Funiculus sociatus GB2-C1: one gene and its partner. The main gene of each other region encodes a partner of the protein of the gene in region 2 in a complex. Links are inferred from orthologs where the notes say so. Each region holds a gene or a part of one and is shown on either strand. Other genes may lie near its edges.

Region 1 (3,167 bases), on a different replicon or contig from region 2:
AAGTGACAGCTGCTTCCGCCTGGGGAAGGTTCTGCCTGGAGATGACCTGATCGATGAGACCGTAATCTTTGGCCTCAGCCGATGACATAAAGAAATCGCGCTCGGTATCTTCCGATATTTTCTCAAACGGTTGACCCGTGCTGTGAGCCAGTAACTCGTTCAGTTTTTGCTTATGATAAAGAATTTCTTTGGCTTGAATTTCGATATCAACTGCTTGTCCCTGAGCTCCGCCGAGGGGCTGGTGAATCATAATCCTGGCACTGGGTAGAGCCATGCGCTTACCCTGCGCTCCACCTGCTAACAAAAACGCCCCCATGCTGGCTGCTAATCCATAGCATATGGTAACAACATCAGGCCGTATTTGCTGCATTGTGTCATATATTGCCATACCAGATGTCACCGAACCGCCGGGGGAGTTGATGTACATCTGAATGTCTTTTTCCGGGTCTTCTGCGTCTAGAAACAACAGCTGAGCCACAATTGAGTCAGCCACCACATCGTCAACCGGAGTCCCTAAGAAAACGATGCGCTCCCGCAGTAGCCGCGAGTAAATATCGAACGCCCGTTCCCCCATACCGGATTGTTCCACCACCATAGGAACAACGTTGCTTGAACCGAAGGCGGAGTAAATATCCGGTTTTCTTTGGCTTGTGATTTCGTAATTCCGGGATAGAGATATAACCATAAACGAGCGAAGTCTAACCCTGCACTGTCAGGTGAACTGGCGAGTGGTTCTTGATCCACTATACTTCCGTTATATCCGAATCCGCTGTTTTTGACCATCACGGACTGTTGATAAGGGTGTAGGGGCAGTTTTTTGGTTGCCCCTATGGTTTATTCACTCTAGAGAGGATTCGGCATCTGGTTGTGCCGTCTGGGTGGTTGCTTCTGTAGCTTCAGTTTCCTCTGCCGTTTCGGTTTCTGTTGCTTCGGTAGCGGTTACTTCAGCTTCAGTTTCCTCGTCTTCCTCTGGCGTGAGAGTGCCTTGGGGAACCAGTTCAATTGTGCCGTGTTCTTCTAGCCAGCTAATTGCTTTTTCTTTGAGCAAATCGGCTGAGACAATGGTATGCAGCCGTTCCCTGTCGATGTTTTGGTCGTCTGGAAACTGCTCTAGCAGCTCATTGACTCTGGCTGTAATGGCTTCTGGTTCTGCTTGGAGAGATTCGCGCTTGGCAATTTCTTCCAGGGCTAGGGATTGTTTGAGTCGGTCGATGGCTTCCGGACGCGATCGCGCTCCCATTTGCTTCACCATCTCCGGTGTAAACATGGACTTGACATCAATCCCCATCTGCCCCATTTGCATGATGGTTTGACGCAGTATCGTCTCAACTTCCTGCTGAATCATGGTTTCCGGCAGGTCAGCTTCAACTTTTGAGAGCAGTTCGCTGACGATCGCTTGCTCCTTATTAGCCTTCGTTTCTTGCTCAGCCTTGTCGCGAAATTTTTTCTCTAAAGACTCTTGTAACTCGGCTAAAGTCTCAAACTCGCTGACTTCTTGGGCGAAATCATCATCTAACGCTGGTAACTCTTTTTCCTTGAGGTCTTTGAGCGTGATGCTGAAGATAGCTGTCTTCCCTGCTAAATCTTGGCGATAATCTTCCGGAAAATTCACCGATATCTGTTTCGTCTCGCCGGAACTCATGCCTACAATGCCATCGACAAATTCTTTGAGAAACTTGCCTTCAACTAGCTCAATTTGAGCGTCTTCGGCTTGACCCCCAGCAATACTTTCAGTTTCTTCACCTTCTGGTTCGTCCGCCAAACGGCTACTATAATCCACTACTGCGACATCTCCCATTTGCGCTGGGCGACCTTCCACAGGGATTAAGTTGGCTAATTCCGCACGACGCTCCTCCAAGAACTTTTCCACAGTGCTAGGGTCATACGGTACTTCCTCCGCCTTGACGGTAAGACCAGTGTAGTCGCCTAACGATACTTCCGGCTGCACATCCACCGCAGCTATAAACGTCAGGGGTTCTCCTGGTTTGAACTGACCCACTAACTCATCGAAATCGGAACGCAGCTGATAGTTACCTAGCGGCTCAATTGCTTCTTGCTTAAGAGCCTGCTGGAGACTACTTTGAATCAATTCTTCCAGGGCAGTTGCTTTAATCCGTGTCTGCCCCAATTGCTGTAGCAGGATTTGGCGAGGCACCTTTCCTTTGCGAAACCCAGGAATGTTGACTGTACGGGCGAGCTTTTGGACTACCTGCTCGTAGGCATTTTTTGACTGATCCGGTGGAATTTCAATTTCCAAGCCAATCCTGCTCTGTGGGAGCTTTTCCTGGGTAACTTTCATCAGATAACTTCTCTAGAAACTAAAGCGCACAGGGTTGATAGCGATTCTACGGTAGGCTTGGAAGACGGTCGGTTAAAGCCAAAGAAGAACTCTAGCGTCTCAACCCCGTGATATCCTAGTTTTGCAACAGTTGCAGCCAGTGTAGATAAAACCTTACTATCCCTATTGTTGACATATTTGATGATAGTACATCGACAGCACGCGCTTTCACTCAACCAGAATCTAGCTTTTCCTTCTTTGGCAGGGAAGTTAGGTTAAGGGAAGTTCTAGATATGTAAAATTCCTTTGAGATATTCTAATAGAAGCAGTAATAGTCTGTGTCCTTGCACAAGCACAAATATTACAAATATTACAAAAAAAACCTAACAGATTGCTTAGGCTCGATACCGAAAGTTTTTGAAATATATGTATTCAAGAGGAGGAACCATCTTTGTCTGATTCCTATCGCGTTGCCATTCTCGGAGCCACGGGTGCAGTAGGTACGGAGTTATTAGAACTTCTGGAAGCCCGTAACTTTCCCGTAGCCGACTTGAAGCTGTTGGCTTCAGAACGTTCTGCTGGTCGAACCATGTCATTTAAGGGCGAAGATTTGCCTGTGGAGGCAGTAGGCGATCGCTCGTTTGATAATGTAGATTTAGTTCTCGCTTCTGCTGGCGGCTCTACCTCTAAAGCCTGGGCGCATAAAGCGGTAGACGCTGGGGCAGTTGTAATTGACAATTCCAGTGCCTTTCGCATGAACCCCGAAGTTCCGCTAGTGGTTCCAGAAGTGAACCCAGAAGCAGCAGGCACTCATCGGGGTATAATTGCTAATCCTAACTGCACAACAATTTTGATGGCAGTGGCTGTTTGGCCTCTGCATCAAGTGCAG
Region 2 (3,217 bases):
AAGTTGGATCTTCCTCAGACAAGGATTGCAGAGCTTTGGAGAGCTTTTCCATATCCTGCTTGGTTTTGGGTTCCACTGCTACGGATATCACTGGCTCTGGGATAAACAGGGACTCCAGAATCACTGGTGAGTTTTCGTCGCAGATGGTATCGCCTGTAAAGGTGTCTTTCAGACCCAATGCAGCGCCCAAGTCTCCAGCGCGCATTTCATCTACCTCGATCCGTTCGTCAGCTTTGAGAATGATCAAGCGAGAAATGCGTTCCTTTTTCCCCTTAGTGGAGTTGAGGATGTAACTGCCCTTTTTGATTACGCCGGAATATACCCGAATGAACGTCAAGCGTCCATAGGGATCTGCCATAATCTTGAAAGCCAAAGCTGCCGCAGGCTCGTCATCACTGGCGCGTCTAACGACCTCGGTGCCGTCTGGTAATAGCCCTTGAATTGGGGGAACGTCAATAGGTGCGGGTAGGTAATCTACCACTGCATCTAATAGCAACTGAACGCCCTTGTTTTTAAAGGCACTTCCGCACAAAAGCGGGACAATTGTGCCTGCAATGGTGCCTTTACGCAACGCCGTCCGAATTTCTTGTTCGGTTAGTTCTTCACCTTCGAGGTACTTCTCCGTCAGGACATCATCGGTTTCTGCTACGGATTCGATGAGCTTGGTGCGGTACTCTTCGGCTACTTCCTGAAGATCGGCGGGAATCTCAGTGTCCTCAACTTCTTTTCCCTGGTCGTCTTTGTAGATGTAGGCTCGCATCCGAACCAAGTCTACAATTCCCCGAAAGTCGTTTTCAGCGCCGATGGGAATTTGAATTGGGACGGCGTTTGCCCGGACGCGATCGCGTATCTGGCTATAAACTTTGTAGAAGTTCGCCCCAGTCCGATCCATCTTGTTTACAAAGGCGATCCGAGGAACTTTATATCTATCTGCCTGTCGCCATACAGTTTCAGATTGAGGCTGCACGCCGCCAACCGAGCAGAACACGGCAATCACGCCATCCAATACCCGCATGGAACGTTCTACTTCAATCGTGAAGTCTACGTGTCCTGGGGTGTCAATAATGTTGATCTGGTGATCCCGCCAACTGGTGCTGATAGCGGCAGCAGTGATGGTGATGCCCCGCTCCCGCTCCTGCTCCATCCAGTCAGTGGTAGCCGTTCCCTCGTGTACTTCACCAATTTTATGAACGATACCTGAATAGAACAGAATCCGTTCTGTTGTTGTTGTCTTGCCCGCGTCTATGTGGGCCGCAATTCCGATATTGCGTGTTCTTTCAAGCGGGACGGTACGTGCCACAGTTACCTCCTTTTATCTGTGCCGCATGGGATGCGGGCGTTACTCTCTGTTTATAATTGTATACTTTGTTAAAGGTTTTCACCTTTGATGGATGCGAGTCCGTATTTAGTACCGATAATGTGCAAAAGCTTTATTCGCTTCTGCCATCCGGTGCGTTTCTTCCCGCTTACGAATGGCGTTCCCTGTTTCGTTAGCAGCATCCATTAACTCATTTGCCAGTTTGCCTGCCATTGTGCGGCCTGGACGAGAGCGGGAAAATTGAATTAGCCAGCGCAACGCTAAGGCTGTTCCTCGGTCAGCACGGACTTCCATTGGCACCTGGTATGTAGCACCACCCACACGACGCGCTTTTACTTCCACCAAAGGGGTGACATTGCGAACTGCTTTTTCAAAAGTTTCCAAAGCATCGCTACCTGTTCTTTCCTCGATGGTTTTCAGTGCGTCATAGATAATCCCTAAAGCTATGGATTTCTTGCCGCTTCTCATAATCCGCCGCACCATCATGCTGACCAGGCGGCTGTTATAAACTGGATCGGGGGGAACAGGACGCTTTTTAACTACGGTACGACGAGACATAGTAAGCCTTCAATGAATAAAATGCAGAATTTCTTAAATCCCAATGGACGCGCCTCTTGATGGGATTTTTTGTTTAACAAGCCTCTTTGTGGGTTCAGGAAAGTGTACTGTGGGAATTTCACATTGAGTAAAATTCGCCCATACATAACAGTTACGTCCTGTCCCCAGCGCGTTAATTTCTTTTTGCCTCGTTGCCAACAACGAAGCAATCTTTCCTGGATTCAGATATATTTTACTGGATTCACACCCCCTAGCTTTTGTTGGTATCTCTACCGCATCAGGTGTGACTCTACGCTTCTATAACATCTCTGATGCTTCTCATCGCACAGAATCCAGTTAAAACATACTTTATCCAACTCTACCATTATTGTCTGGGTTTCATCCCAGTTTTAGCACGAGAGAGGGATGTTCCCGCGGCTAAGGAAAGTGCGATCGCACAACTGCGAACAGTTTGGCTTTTCAAACACCATCATGGTAGCTTTTGGCAAAGCTTACTTCTTCGCTCCAGCTTCTTTAGGCCGTTTAGTGCCGTACTTAGAACGACCTTGACGACGATCTTTTACTCCTGCCGTGTCTAGTGTTCCGCGAATAATGTGGTAACGAACTCCGGGCAAGTCCTTAACCCTGCCACCCCGAATCATTACCACGGAGTGTTCTTGCAAGTTGTGACCGATTCCGGGGATATACGCCGTTACTTCAAAGCCTGAAGTCAGACGAACTCTTGCTACTTTCCGGAGAGCTGAGTTAGGTTTCTTTGGTGTCGTTGTGTATACTCTGGTGCAGACACCCCGACGCTGCGGACAGCTCTTGAGAGCTGGCGACTTAGTTTTCTTGCTTGTACTTAGGCGCTCATTACGGATGAGCTGCTGGATTGTGGGCATGAGTTACGGGATTTACAGAGCCTTTAGTTGAACCGAATGCAGACAAATTCTGAGTTTAGCACCATTAATGGCTTTGTGTCAATTTGTGGAGTTTGGTGCTTTATCTGTCGGTTGTGACCGGCTCATTAATTGAGAAAGAGTTACCGCAGCCACAGCTTTCTTTGGCTTTTGGGTTGTGGAAGCGAAACCCCCCACCCATAAGATCCTCTGAGTAATCCAGGGTGAGCTCGTTGATGTAATTTAGGCTTTGCTCGTCCACCACCACTTGAATCCCATCGCAATCATATACGCGATCGCCTGGGGTCACAACGTCTTCAAATCCTAGAGTGTAGGACATTCCGGAACAACCACCACTTTGAACTCCCAAACGGAATTGGAGATTCTTGGAGTTGTGACGCTTAGATTGCAGACGCTTAATCTCGCTAGCTGCTGCCTTACTCAGATGAATCATAAACTAAGT

Evidence for each region.
Region 1: the proteins of rpsG (region 2) and tig are in contact, whole or in part, in a crystal structure (PDB 3GTY), measured with the Thermotoga maritima proteins. The link is inferred for Funiculus sociatus GB2-C1 from one-to-one orthologs. Residues at the interface, in WP_004081843.1 of Thermotoga maritima: Lys34, Lys52, Lys55, Glu59, Arg62, Gln63, Glu66, Asn67, Lys69, Val71, Arg95, Ala109, Lys110, Lys111, Gly112, Arg113, Pro114, Glu117, Glu121, Ile124, Ala125, Tyr127, Asn128, Asn129, Thr130, Gly131, Lys135, Asp139, Arg142, Met143; in WP_004081061.1 of Thermotoga maritima: Glu122, Val124, Val129, Leu130, Tyr133, Glu188, Gly259, Ile262, Tyr263, Glu266, Ser270, Glu273, Gln274, Glu277, Arg308, Gln311, Ile312, Ser315, Tyr316, Glu325, Arg329, Arg336, Leu363, Phe366, Trp367, Arg373, Leu377, Arg381, Leu384, Glu387.

What each region holds. Positions count from the first base shown.
Region 1 is NZ_JAMPKJ010000040.1:46,227-49,393, reverse strand. The notes cover bases 70-2,910. They hold tig (trigger factor), read right to left. Parts: upstream 2,300-2,910; coding sequence 839-2,299; downstream 70-838. Other genes in these bases: NDI42_RS18175 (aspartate-semialdehyde dehydrogenase), read left to right, coding at 2,730-2,910; clpP (ATP-dependent Clp endopeptidase proteolytic subunit ClpP), read right to left, coding at 70-685. Outside these bases: more of clpP, read right to left, coding at 1-69; more of NDI42_RS18175, read left to right, coding at 2,911-3,167. UniProt on the Bacillus subtilis protein: Involved in protein export. Acts as a chaperone by maintaining the newly synthesized protein in an open conformation. Functions as a peptidyl-prolyl cis-trans isomerase.
Region 2 is NZ_JAMPKJ010000087.1:4,850-8,066, reverse strand. Bases 142-3,032 are described here. They hold rpsG (30S ribosomal protein S7), read right to left. Parts: upstream 1,877-3,032; coding sequence 1,406-1,876; downstream 142-1,405. Other genes in these bases: NDI42_RS25915 (HesB/IscA family protein), read right to left, coding at 2,858-3,032; rpsL (30S ribosomal protein S12), read right to left, coding at 2,368-2,757; fusA (elongation factor G), read right to left, coding at 142-1,300. Outside these bases: more of fusA, read right to left, coding at 1-141; more of NDI42_RS25915, read right to left, coding at 3,033-3,208.